One region of the Spongiibacter sp. genome, then DNA from elsewhere that is predicted to be linked to it. Evidence: predicted binding sites of a transcription regulator. Region 1 holds the regulator's gene; each other region holds the start of a gene.
The links. Region 1 encodes sigma-54, which starts transcription at its own class of promoters, with help from an activator protein. Its sites were predicted from a motif close to TGGCACANNNNTTGCNNT; they were not measured.
Positions count from the first base shown of each region.

Region 1 (3,098 bases):
CCGTCGTCGTTAAACACATTGGCTAGACTGGCCAGCACTTTGATGTGCTCGTCGTGGGCTTCCGCAGGAACAATGAGTGCGAACACCAGGTCGACGGGTTGATCGTCGATGGCCTCGAAATCGATGGGCTCGGCGAGCTTCAGCAGAATGCCGGTAATCGCCGTACACTGCTGGCTTCGGCAGTGGGGAATCGCAACCCCGTGACCGATACCCGTGCTACCCAGTCGCTCTCGGGCAAGGAGTTCGTTGAACAGATCGTCAGCGCTGAACTGGCTATTGTCGTCGGCGACAAATACCGAGATCTGTTCAAGAAGACGTTTTTTACTGCCTACGGACGTACCCCAGTGGGTACGTCCTTGGCTCAGTATCGCATTAAGGCTCATATTATTAGGTATCCGGAAAAACCGGCCCGGTGCTTACCGGCCCAGGTGTTTTTCCTTGTGTTTGATCAACTGGCGATCCAGCTTGTCGGTCAGGCTGTCGATCGCAGCATACATATCTTCCGATTCGCATGTGGCGAACAGGTCCGCGCCTGCCACATGCACTGTCGCTTCCGCTTTTTGTACCAGCTTCTCGACTGAGAGCGTAACGTCCGTATTGGTGATATTGTCGAAATGTCGTTGCAGTTTGGCAAGCTTGTTATTGACGTATTCACGCAGTGCCGGTGTAACTTCAACGTGGTGACCACTGACAGTTATCTGCATATCTTGCTCCTTTTACACTCAGATCGTCCTGCGCCTCCCGGCGTAGGGTCAGGGCTGCGCGATTTAACGCAGCCAGCTATACCAGTCGCTTCCGCTCATTAGAGGGGGGAATGACCAGTGATTCTCGGTACTTGGCGATGGTTCTCCGCGCGACCTTGATACCCTGTTCGGCCAACAGTTCGGTAATCTTGCTGTCACTGAGTGGCTTCCGCGGATTTTCTGCGGCGATCAGCTTTTTGATCAGCGCGCGAATGGCGGTCGATGAGCACTCGCCGCCGGTATCGGTCGATACGTGGCTGGAGAAAAAGTATTTCAGCTCGTAAATGCCCCGCGGTGTATGCATGTACTTCTGGGTGGTGACCCGCGAGATCGTGGATTCGTGCATGCCCACGGCGTCGGCAATGTCATGCAACACCAGCGGTTTCATCGCCTCGTCGCCGTATTCGAGAAAGCCTCGCTGATACTCGACGATTTTGCTGGCGACTTTCATCAGGGTTTCATTGCGGCTCTGCAGACTTTTGATAAACCAGCGCGCTTCCTGGAGGTTGTCGCGAATATAGTCTTTTTCGCTGCTGGTACTGCTTTTGGCCAGTGCCGCATAGTGCGAGTTGATTTGGATTTTCGGGGCAATATCCGGGTTGAGTTCCACCAGCCAGCGGCCGTCTTTTTTACTGACGAAGACATCCGGGACGACGTATTCGGTATCGCCGCTACTGATTGCATCGCCGGGCGTGGGGTTCAGGGACTGGATCAGCAGCAGTGTATCCCGAAGCTGATCTTCCTTGAGGCGACAGCGGCGCATAATCTGGTTGTAGTCGCGGTTGCCAAGCTGGTCCATGTGCTGCTCTACAATCTGCATGGCCTCTTGCAGATAAAGCGTCTCGCGGGGCAACTGCCGCAACTGGATAAGCAGACACTCCTGTAAATCACGGCCACCGACGCCGGGGGGGTCGAACTGCTGAATCAAGTGAAGGACGGCGTGGACTTCTTCGATTTCGACGTCTTCATTGTCGAAGGCATCCACCAAGTCTTCAGGCGTGACGGTCAGGCGGCCTTTTTCGTCGATGGCGTCGATGATGGCATCGGCAATGAACTGATCGATTTCAGACAGGCGACTCAGGTTGAGCTGCCAGCGAAGGTGGTCTTGCAGGGAATCTGAGCTGCCGTGGCGGTAGTCATTGCTGTAATCGTCATCGCCGCTGGGAGCGCTGCTCGCCGGGCCGGAGCTTTGGTAAACGTCATCCCATTGGCTGTCTACCGGCAGGTCCTCGGGTATTTCACTGCGCTCGGCCCATTCGCTGTCAGCGTCGCTGGCGGTGGGCTCGTTTTCGTTGCTGCTGCTGTCGTTTTTGGTATCGCTGCTTTTTGACTGGATGTTGCTGTCTTGCTCGGGGGTGTCGTTTTCTTCCTCCAGTTCCAGAAGCGGGTTGGAGTCCAAGGCAGACTGGATTTCCTGTTGAAGGTCGAGGGTGGACAGTTGCAATAAACGAATCGCCTGTTGCAGCTGGGGGGTCATGGTCAGCTGCTGACCGACTTTAAGCTGGAGCGATTGTTTCATAGGCAGCGGTTTCTACTACACCAAATTCTGAAGACATTTGTGCCTGATTGGCGGCACTTTAAGGTCAGTGTAGTCCTGCCGGAGAGCGGCTGCAATAGGCGTATAAAGCAATTGCTGTGCCGATTTTTCCTATCACAACGTGAACTTATCGCCAAGATAAATATCCCTGACGACCTGGTTGTTGAGTACGGATTCGGCGTTGCCTTCGGCAACAATACGACCTTCGCCGACGATGTAGGCTTTTTCGCAGATATCGAGGGTTTCTCGTACATTGTGATCGGTGATTAACACGCCGATTCCGCGGGCCTGAAGGTGTCGAATAATGTGCTGTATGTCGTTAACCGAGATGGGGTCGACGCCGGCAAAGGGCTCGTCGAGCAAAATAAAACTCGGCTCTGTCGCCAGCGCGCGAGCGATTTCGACGCGTCGGCGCTCGCCGCCGGACAGCGCCATGCCGGGCGATTTACGGATGTGGGTAATGTGGAATTCCTGCAGCAGGGCGTCGAGCTTTTCTTTTCGCTGGCGACGGTTGAGGTCGCTGCGGGTTTCCAGAATCGCCATGATGTTGTCGGCGACGCTGAGTTTGCGAAAGATCGACGCTTCCTGGGGCAGGTAGCCAACACCGTGGCGGGCTCGGCCTTGAATTGACAGCGATGTCAGATCTTTGCCATCCAGCTCTATGCGGCCCCTGTCGGCGTTGACGATGCCGACAATCATGTAGAAACACGTGGTTTTGCCCGCGCCGTTGGGGCCCAGCAGGCCGACTATTTCGCCGCTGTTGATGCTCAGTGACACATCCTTGATCACCTCTCGCCCTTTATAGGCTTTGGCGAGAT
Region 1 covers NZ_CFHTQA010000003.1:122,976-126,073, reverse strand. Annotated here, with positions in the region: gene ptsN (PTS IIA-like nitrogen regulatory protein PtsN) at 1-383, opposite strand, end outside; gene hpf (ribosome hibernation-promoting factor, HPF/YfiA family) at 417-704, opposite strand; gene AC5DB9_RS02425 (RNA polymerase factor sigma-54) at 781-2,262, opposite strand; gene lptB (LPS export ABC transporter ATP-binding protein) at 2,395-3,098, opposite strand, start outside.

Region 2 (3,098 bases), on a different contig from region 1:
CAGATGCCACCGCCTGATTCACCGCGCAGCGCAGATTTTCTCGAGACAGCGCCTCCGCCCATTCCGGCCCGCGTTCGCCAAGCAGCGCCTTTAATTCCGCAACGCTGCCGTTGAATTCCAGCTCCAAGGACGCCGTACCCACGTCTTCCCGCAACTTGGCGAAAAACAGCAGCGTAATCATGAGCCGCCCTGCTCCTGATTCTTCTCCTGGGCCTGCCAGTCACCGGAGCGGCCACCGCTCTTGCTGAGCAGGCGGATGTTGTCGATGCGCATGCCCTTGTCCACCGCTTTGCACATGTCATAGATGGTGAGCGCCGCTACCGATACGGCCGTCAAGGCTTCCATTTCCACGCCGGTCTGGGCGGCAAGCTTGCAGCGACTGCGAATATGCACGGCACTGGCCTGCTCATCGATAGCAAATTCCAGCTTCACTGATGACAGCATCAGCGGGTGACAAAGCGGGATCAGATCGCTGCACTTTTTGGCGCCCTGAATGCCTGCCAGCCGCGCTACGCCAAGCACATCGCCTTTCTTATGATCACCGCGGGCGACCATGGCCAGGGTTTCGGGCTGCATCACTACACTGCCCGCTGCCTCGGCAATGCGCTGGGTGACCGCTTTATCGGTCACATCGACCATGCTGGCCTGACCCTGCGCATCAAAGTGCGTAAAACGCTTCTCGCTCATCGCTTCATCCATAGCGGCTGTCAGCAACAAAGGGATTGCTCTGTCGCTCGGCGCCAAACGTGGAGGTTGGGCCATGTCCCGGTACGAAGGTAATGTCGTCACCCAACGGCCAGAGTTTTTCGCGAATAGAGGTAATCAGCGTATCGTAGTCGCCGCGCGGAAAATCAGTGCGGCCGATAGAGCCCTGGAACAGCACGTCACCCACCAGCGCCAGTTTGCTGGGCGCGTGATAAAACACCACGTGCCCCGGTGTGTGGCCGGGACAATGCAGTACCGACATCGTTTGAGCACCGAAGCTCACTGTGTCGCCATCCTCAAGCCAACGGTCCGGGGTAAAGGCATCGGCATGGGGGAAACCAGACATCTGGCACCATTCCGGCAGCTTGTCGATCCAGAACGCATCTTCCTTTTGCGGGCCAATAATCTTCACACCGTATTTCTGACGAAGAACATCCGCCGCAGCACAGTGGTCCATATGGCCATGAGTCAGCAGAATGACCTCCAGCTCTCCGCCGAGCTGCGCTAAGGCGCCCTCAATACGTTCAATATCCCCACCGGGATCGACCACTGCGGCTTTGCCGGTTTCTTCGCAAAGCAGCACCGAACAGTTTTGCTGGTAGGCCGTTACTGGCACCAATGCACACTTCATGCTGTTTCCACCCTCTCAATTCAGGCTGCCAATGATAAGCAGTCAGGCCAGAACTTCATAGGGGCCGCCAGCGCCGGGAAGCACTGGCACAGCGATTGCTTCACACAAAATACGCAATGCGTCATTGCGAAAACAGTGATGTTGTCCACCGCCAGGGATTTGCACTACCCGACGATGAGGTCACCCCCATGCGCCACACTATGCCCCTATCGCGCCGGCGACGGTCTGCGATGCTTTTACCTGCACTCACCCTGATGCTCGCCGCCTGTGGCGGCTCATCCTCTTCCAACAGCGACAATGACACGGCGATAGAGCCGGGCGTCTTTTCGCTGGAAGAAGCGACTGTCGCCGATATCCATGCCGCATTTCGCGGCGAATTACTGCAAGACAATGGAGAGCCTCTCAACTGTGAAGCGCTGGCAAACCTCTATATCCAGCGCATCTTTGCCTACGATAAAACCCCGCAACCCAGTGGCGGCCTGGCCATTCGCAGTGTATTGGCGATTAATCCGCTGGCGATCGAACAGGCCAAGGCGCTGGATGCCCTCTACGCCCGCGACGGTGGTATTGGCGACCGGCCGATCCACTGCATGCCGATTCTGCTGAAAGATAACTACGACACCTACGATTACCCCAGCACCCAGGGCTCCTACAGTATGCTCGGGCATCAGGCCGGTGTGGATGCGAATTCCGTAGCAGGCTTGCGCAAGGCCGGCGGACTCATTCTCGGCAAAGCCAACCAGGATGAATTCGCCTTCTGGACCACCGGCTTTTCCAATCGCGGCATTCAGGTTTCCAACCCCTACAACACCTCCCAGAGCCCGGCGGGTTCCTCGTCGGGAACCGGGGCAGCCATTGCCGCCAACTTTGCGCTGGGCGGCACCGGCAGTGATACCTGCCAGTCCATCCGCCACCCCTCCTCCGTCAATGGCCTGGTGGGTATTCGCCCCAGCCTCGGCGTTATCTCTCAACACGGCATCTTTCCGCTCAGCCATCAGCGCGACACCGGTGGCCCGATGACCCGGACCGTCAGTGACGCTGCCTTGATGCTCGACGCCATGGCCGGCGTGGATTTCCGAGACCCCAAAACCCTCGCGTTTCCCTCGGAGTTACGGCCCGACAGCTACACCGACTTCCTCGATCGCGGACAGCACGGCTTGCAAGGCAAAAACATCGGCATCGTTCGTCAGCTTGGCGATAACAGCGAGGCCGCTGGCACCGACGCTCAGGGCGCACTGATCGCCGAGGCACTCAGTACCATGGAAGCCCTGGGCGCCACGGTGTACGACGTTTACCTGCCGGGGTTTGAAAGCAAGGGCGCTGGCTCCCGCCACTACGATATGAACGAATACTTCGTCACCTTTGAGGCTGAGGGCGGCAACAGCCCCCGCGCCTGCGTCAGCAGCCTCGCCGTTGCGCTGGCTGGCGGCGACGTCGCTCACGGTCGTGATATCTGTGAAGGACTGGACGGAATTATCGAAACAGGACGCGTCGGTTTACGAACTGCACCGCTATTGGCTAACGTCGCCGTCGACGACCTGAACCGGGCACCGACGGAAGAAGAACTTGCCAACATTATCGCCATGCGCGAATACACCACCCAGCAAATGGACACACTGCTGGATGAAAACGGTGCACAGGTCTTCGACAATGACGGTAATCCAGTACGCCTTGATGCACTGATTCTGAGCCCCGGCCCCACAGGAGGGCGCACCTGTGACTTCGGATCGACCACACAGATGGGCTCCATCGTCGTTCCCGT
Region 2 covers NZ_CFHTQA010000013.1:36,388-39,485, reverse strand. Annotated here, with positions in the region: gene moaD (molybdopterin converting factor subunit 1) at 1-181, opposite strand, end outside; gene moaC (cyclic pyranopterin monophosphate synthase MoaC) at 178-687, opposite strand; gene AC5DB9_RS07025 (MBL fold metallo-hydrolase) at 692-1,336, opposite strand; gene AC5DB9_RS07020 (amidase family protein) at 1,567-3,098, shown strand, end outside.
Region 2: the regulator sigma-54 is predicted to act here: its motif matches at 1,421-1,438, upstream of AC5DB9_RS07020 (amidase family protein).

Region 3 (3,098 bases), on a different contig from region 1:
AGATAAAGCTGATAATTGCCGTATAGGCCAGCGTGGCGCCAATACCAATCAACTGCACTTTCAACTGCTGAGCGATGCTGACGCCGTCTGCCAGACCCTGACCGCTGAATACGCCAAGCTCCGCGCTGGCAAAAATCCCCGCCAGGAAAGTACCGAGAATACCGCCAACACCGTGTACCGGAAAGACATCCAGCGAATCATCAATTTTCAGGACCTGCTTGAGCCAAAGGGTACAATAGAAGCAGACGATGCCCGCACTAAGACCGATCACGACCGCACCTGCTGGCCCCACATAGCCCGACGCGGGTGTGATGGTGCCAAGCCCCGCCACCATTCCGGTGACAGCGCCCAGTGCGCTGGGCTTGCCAAAGCGCAGCCATTCAATAAACGACCAGGTCAAACAGCCAGTGGCTGCCGAGAGGTGGGTAACCAGCATGGCCATGCCTGCATCCCCGTTGGCGGCCAGTGCACTGCCGGCATTGAAACCAAACCAGCCAACCCACAGCATGCCAGCCCCGGTGAAGGTCATGGTTAGATTGTGCGGTGGCAAGGCCATTTGGCCGAAGCCATTACGCGGCCCAAGCACCATAGCGGCAACCAGTGCCGCAACACCTGCGGTAATATGGACAACAGTGCCACCGGCAAAATCGAGCAAGCCCATCTGCCCCAGCCAACCGCCGCCCCAGACCCAGTGAGTAACCGGGGCGTAAACCGCCAGCAACCAAAGCGCCGAAAACATCATCACGGCGGAAAAGCGAATGCGTTCCGCAAAACCGCCGACGATCAGCGCCGGGGTAATAATCGCAAAGGTCATCTGGAACATGACAAACACCGTCTCGGGAATGTCGCCACTGAGAGTGTCCTCGCCGATGCCCGCCAACAGCGCTTTACTCAGCCCGCCAACAAAGCCATTGCCTTCACTGAAGGCCATACTATAGGCGACGGCAAACCAGAGCAGCGAGGCCACACAGGTAATACTGAAACATTGCATCAGCACGCTGAGAATATTCTTACTTCGAACCAGGCCACCGTAAAACAGCGCCAGCCCAGGCAGCGTCATAAACAATACCAGGGCCGTCGAGGTCAGAATCCATGCGGTATTCGCGCCACTCAGGCTATCGGCATGGCTCGGCCCTGCAGCCAGCGCACAAAAAAACGCTACAAAAGCGGGCGTAAATCGTGAAAGCGGTGTTCTCATCCGGTTCTCCTAAAACGCATGTGCAGTAAAATCGCACCTTTTTATTACCATGCACCACAATAAAGCATCCAAAGAATAAATGGCCCCTTGCCCAATTCCCCGGAGGCCCTGATAAGGCGCACTTAACGGGATAATTTTTTTCTTTATTTTCATGATGTTATAAATTCAACTCATGAAAGCAGGATGAGCATTGCGCAATAACAACGCACGCAACCCATCATTTCGCACCGAAACAAAGCAAATTACAGGCCAACACAAATGATTTATGCACCATTTTATTTCTCTGCAGAATGCAGCGCACCAAGATCAAACGAAAACTGCACGTGCCTCAGCCTGAATATTCCGTAAAATAGCGACAGATCCGTTAACCAAAAGGGCCCCTTCCCGTGTTTTCAAAACCCACTGCTCGTGTGCTGGCGATTATGGACTTGTTCATGAGCCACCCCAGTAAAGCCTTTGGCCTCACCGAGCTAACGCGGATACTGGGGCTGAACAAAGCCACATGTCACGCCATCCTCAGCACCATGGCCCGATACGGTTTTCTCGCCCAGGACCCCCGCAGCAAGGCCTACCGCCTCGGTCCAAGCATTGCGGCGGCAGGCATTGCCGCATTCGCACAGTTCCCGGTACTGGAATTCGCAAGACCTGAACTGGAAGCCCTCGGACGGGAACTGAAATTGGGCTGTGGCGTATTGGGGCGCAGTGGAGAACAACTGGTCTTGCTGGCCAACTACGGCATCCCTCAACCACTACACTTCCCTTACCAGCAAGGACTGAGGTTACCGGCCATTGCCCCCCTGGGCGCCTGCTTTATTGCTTGGTCATCCGCCGGCAAGCTCAACCAATGGCTGCATGCAGCACAGGCCCATCTCGGAGAGTGGGACGAGGAGCTGGATAAGCGACTGCGCATTTCCGTGATTGGCATTCGAGCGCGGGGCTTTGAGGTAACGCTGATTAGTGATGCGGAGCGGCGCTTTGAACAGGAACTGGCCAAGCCCAAGGAAAACTGGAGCCTTGAGGAAGTGGCAGATCATGCTCGCCGCTATCGGGAACAGCTCTGCGAAAGCAATTACCACTTGGACCGCATAGAAAAAGGTCGGCGGTACCACGTCGCCAATATCGCTGTCCCGGTATTTGGCGACGGCGAGGAGCCAGAGCTCGTTATTTCAGCGGGCAGCATTAGCAACCCCATTAGCGCCGAGGATATACTTGCCGTTGCGCAACGCCTGCAGCATGCCGCAGAGCGGATTACTGAGGCTGCCCGGGCAACACTGGGCTTTCCCGGCCACCACGCTGAATGAGCACCCCACAGGCAATGAGCGACGATCGCCAGCAATACCTTGAGAAAAAGCAGTTTTTCCAGCAACTTCTGACTATTTACGGACGTAAACCCGTCCTCGAGGCACTACAGAATCCGCGCCTCAGGGTGTACAAACTCCACTTGGCCGACAGCAACCGCAAAGACGGTATTGTTGCAGAAATTCTTGCACTGGCAGAAAAGAAAGGGGTTCAGCTCGCCTGGCACGACCGCAAGGCATTGTCGAGAATCTCCAAGAATGGCAAACAGGACCAGGGGGTTGCCGCCGATTTGGAGCTGGCAGACTACCATCCGACCACCGCAATCACCGCCGAAACCTTGCAGCAAGGGTCACCCTGCTACATCGCCTTAGATGGCGTGAGTAATCCGCAGAATCTCGGCATGATTATCCGCTCAGTGGCGGCCAGTGGCATCGACGGCCTGATTGTGCCCCGCAAGGGTGGCACCAGCCTGTCACCGCTGGTCATCAAGGCCAGCGCCGGTGCCGTATTTAACTGCCCGCTCTACCACTGCGACCGCCTGCTACCCGAACTCCGCCGCTTGCAAGAGGATGGCGCTGAAGTGCTGTGCCTGTCTTCCCAC
Region 3 covers NZ_CFHTQA010000005.1:107,646-110,743, reverse strand. Annotated here, with positions in the region: gene AC5DB9_RS03800 (ammonium transporter) at 1-1,198, opposite strand, end outside; gene AC5DB9_RS03795 (helix-turn-helix domain-containing protein) at 1,585-2,499, shown strand; gene AC5DB9_RS03790 (TrmH family RNA methyltransferase) at 2,496-3,098, shown strand, end outside.
Region 3: the regulator sigma-54 is predicted to act here: its motif matches at 1,433-1,450, upstream of AC5DB9_RS03800 (ammonium transporter).

Region 4 (3,098 bases), on a different contig from region 1:
CGCGACCATATCATAGCCGTCTGAGGTGGCGCCGTAGCCGACCAGTTCGCCGTAAATTTTTGCACCGCGGGCCTTGGCGTGTTCCAGCTCTTCCAGAACGACCATGCCCGCACCGCCGGCGATGACAAAACCATCGCGATTGGCGTCGTAGGGCCGGGAGGCTTGTTCCGGCGAGTCATTGTACTTGGTCGACAGGGCGCCCATGGCGTCGAACAGGCAGCTCAGTGTCCAGTGTTCCTCTTCGCCACCCCCGGCGAAGATAATGTCTTGCTTGCCAAGCTGGATCAGCTCAGCGGCATTGCCGATACAGTGTGCGCTGGTGGCGCAGGCGGAAGAAATCGAGTAGTTGACCCCTTTGATCTTGAACGGTGTTGCCAAGCAGGCGGAAACGGTACTGCCCATGGTTTGGGTAACACGGTAGGGGCCGACGCGTTTTACGCCGCGTTCGCGGACGATATCGGCGGATTCAATCAGGTTGGCCGATGAGGCGCCGCCGCTGCCAGCGATAATGCCGGTGCGCTCATTATCGAGGTCTTTCTCTTCCAGCCCGGCATCATTAATGGCTTCTTGCATGGCGACATAGGCGAAGGCTGCCGCGTCGCCCATAAAGCGCAGTTGTTTGCGGTCGATATGCTCTTTCAGGTCCAGGTCGCGAATCGAGCCAGAGATCTGGCTGCGAAAGCCCATTTCCTTATAGGTCTCGTTGGCGCGAATACCGGAGCTGCCGTTTTGCAGTGACGAGAGGGCCTGGCTGATATCATTGCCGATACTGGAGACGATACCCATCCCGGTTACAACAACACGTTTCATGTTTACCTCGTTATTGTCCTGTGTTCAGTTCTATGAGTGTTGTACTGCGGCCTGCGACTCAGGCGAAGTTGGCGTCGTCCTTGAACAGGCCAACCCGCAGATCCTTGGCGGTGTAGATCACTTTGCCGTCGACAGCGACTTCGCCATCGGCGATACCCATGACCAGCTTACGCTCGATCAGGCGCTTAAAGTTCAAAGTGTAAGTGACCAGCTTGGTATCCGGAAGAATTTGTCCGGTGAACTTGATTTCACCCGCGCCGAGTGCGCGCCCCTTGCCGCCATTGCCACGCCAGCCGAGAAAAAAACCGACCAGCTGCCACATGGCATCCAGGCCGAGGCAGCCGGGCATAACGGGGTCATCGATAAAGTGGCAGTCGAAGAACCAGAGGTCCGGATGGATATCCAGTTCGGCCACCAGTTGACCCTTGCCGTACTCGCCGCCCTCGCCGCTGATATGGGTGATGCGGTCTAGCATCAGCATGTTGTCGACGGGCAGTCGCGGGTTGCCGGGGCCGAAAAGGCGGCCGTGTCCGCAGTCGATGAGTTCTTCTTTGGTAAAGCTGTTTTTATGGGTAAGAGACATGAGAAATAAGACTTTTCAGTGAGAAAACAGTTGCGCGCATAGTAGCATAAGGCCCGTTCGAGCACACAAAAATGTCAACATTGGCCCAAAGATTGCTGTCACAAATTGGTAAGCCGCGCACATTAGACTGTGCGGCGATTGCGCATTCCCAGTTGTGCTGGGAGAATTCACGCGTGGGACTCACTATGGATTGAGTCGCTTATCACAACAACAGGATTGACTATGATTAGAAAATGCCTCTTCCCGGTTGCCGGCTATGGCACCCGCTTCTTGCCAGCTACAAAATCAATGCCCAAAGAAATGCTGCCGATCGTGAACAAGCCGTTGGTGCAGTACGGGGTTGAAGAATCTATTGAAGCTGGGCTGAACCAAATCGCGTTGGTAACCGGGCGTGGCAAACGGGCAATTGCTGACCATTTTGATATTAGCTTCGAACTGGAAAACCAGATTGCCGGCACCAGCAAAGAGTCCTACCTGACCAGCATCCGCAAGGTGTTGAGTGAGGGCACGTTCATGATGACCCGCCAGCGCGAGATGAAGGGCTTGGGGCATGCCATTTTGACGGGCGAGTGTCTCGTCGGTAACGAGGCCTTCGGCGTAATCCTGTCTGACGACTTGTGTGTGAACCCCGGCGACGACGGTGTCATGACGCAAATGGTGAAGCTCTACAACCAGTTTCGCTGCAGCATTGTCGCCATTCAGGAAGTCCCGATGGAGAACATCGAAAAGTACGGTGTCATTGCCGGCGATGACATGGGGAATGGTCTGTTCCGAGTGAAAGACATGGTTGAGAAGCCCAAGCCGGAAGATGCGCCGAGTAATTTGGCGGTGATTGGTCGCTATATTCTGACCCCGGATATTTTTGACATTATTCGTGACACGCCCCCCGGTAAAAATGGAGAAATTCAGCTCACCGATGCCCTGATGACGCAGGCGCAGAACGGTTGTGTGCTGGCTTACAAATTCCGCGGACGCCGCTTTGACTGTGGCAGTGTGCCTGGCTTTATCGAGGCCACTAACTACGTTTACGAGAATGTTTACGAAGACGGTCAGGGCTGAGGTACTTATGCAGGAATTAAGCTGTTTTAAAGCCTACGACGTGCGTGGGCGTATTCCCGACCAGTTAAATGAAGACATTGCATACCGTATTGGTCGCGCCTTCGCGGAGGTGATTCAGCCGAAAAAGGTCGTAGTGGGGCACGATATTCGCCTTAGCAGTGAAGCCATCAAAGGCGCGCTGAGTGACGGCCTGCGTGACGCGGGGGTAGATGTTTATGATATCGGCCTTTGCGGGACCGAGGAAATTTACTTCGCGACGTCCCACGCCGACATGGATGGCGGCATTGCTGTTACTGCGAGCCACAACCCCAAAGACTACAATGGCATGAAATTCGTGCGCGAGGGCTCCAAGCCCATTAGTGGTGATACGGGTCTGCTGGATATCAAAGCACTGGCCGAGCGCAATACGTTTGCGGCGCCGGCTGCTGAGCGCGGTAAGCTGGAAGCGTTGGATACCAGTGCGGCCTACGTTGAGCATTTGCTCGGCTATGTGGATGTGTCGTCGCTGAAGCCCCTGAAAATTGTGGTTAACGCCGGTAATGGCGGGGCGGGGCGTGTTGTTGATTTGCTCGAGCCGCATCTGCCTTTCGAATTTATTCGTGTCCATCATGAGGCGGATGGCAATTTCCCTAATGGTGTTCCCAAT
Region 4 covers NZ_CFHTQA010000019.1:50,848-53,945, reverse strand. Annotated here, with positions in the region: gene fabB (beta-ketoacyl-ACP synthase I) at 1-810, opposite strand, end outside; gene fabA (bifunctional 3-hydroxydecanoyl-ACP dehydratase/trans-2-decenoyl-ACP isomerase) at 869-1,393, opposite strand; gene galU (UTP--glucose-1-phosphate uridylyltransferase GalU) at 1,616-2,452, shown strand; gene AC5DB9_RS09125 (phosphohexomutase domain-containing protein) at 2,460-3,098, shown strand, end outside.
Region 4: the regulator sigma-54 is predicted to act here: its motif matches at 1,475-1,492, upstream of galU (UTP--glucose-1-phosphate uridylyltransferase GalU).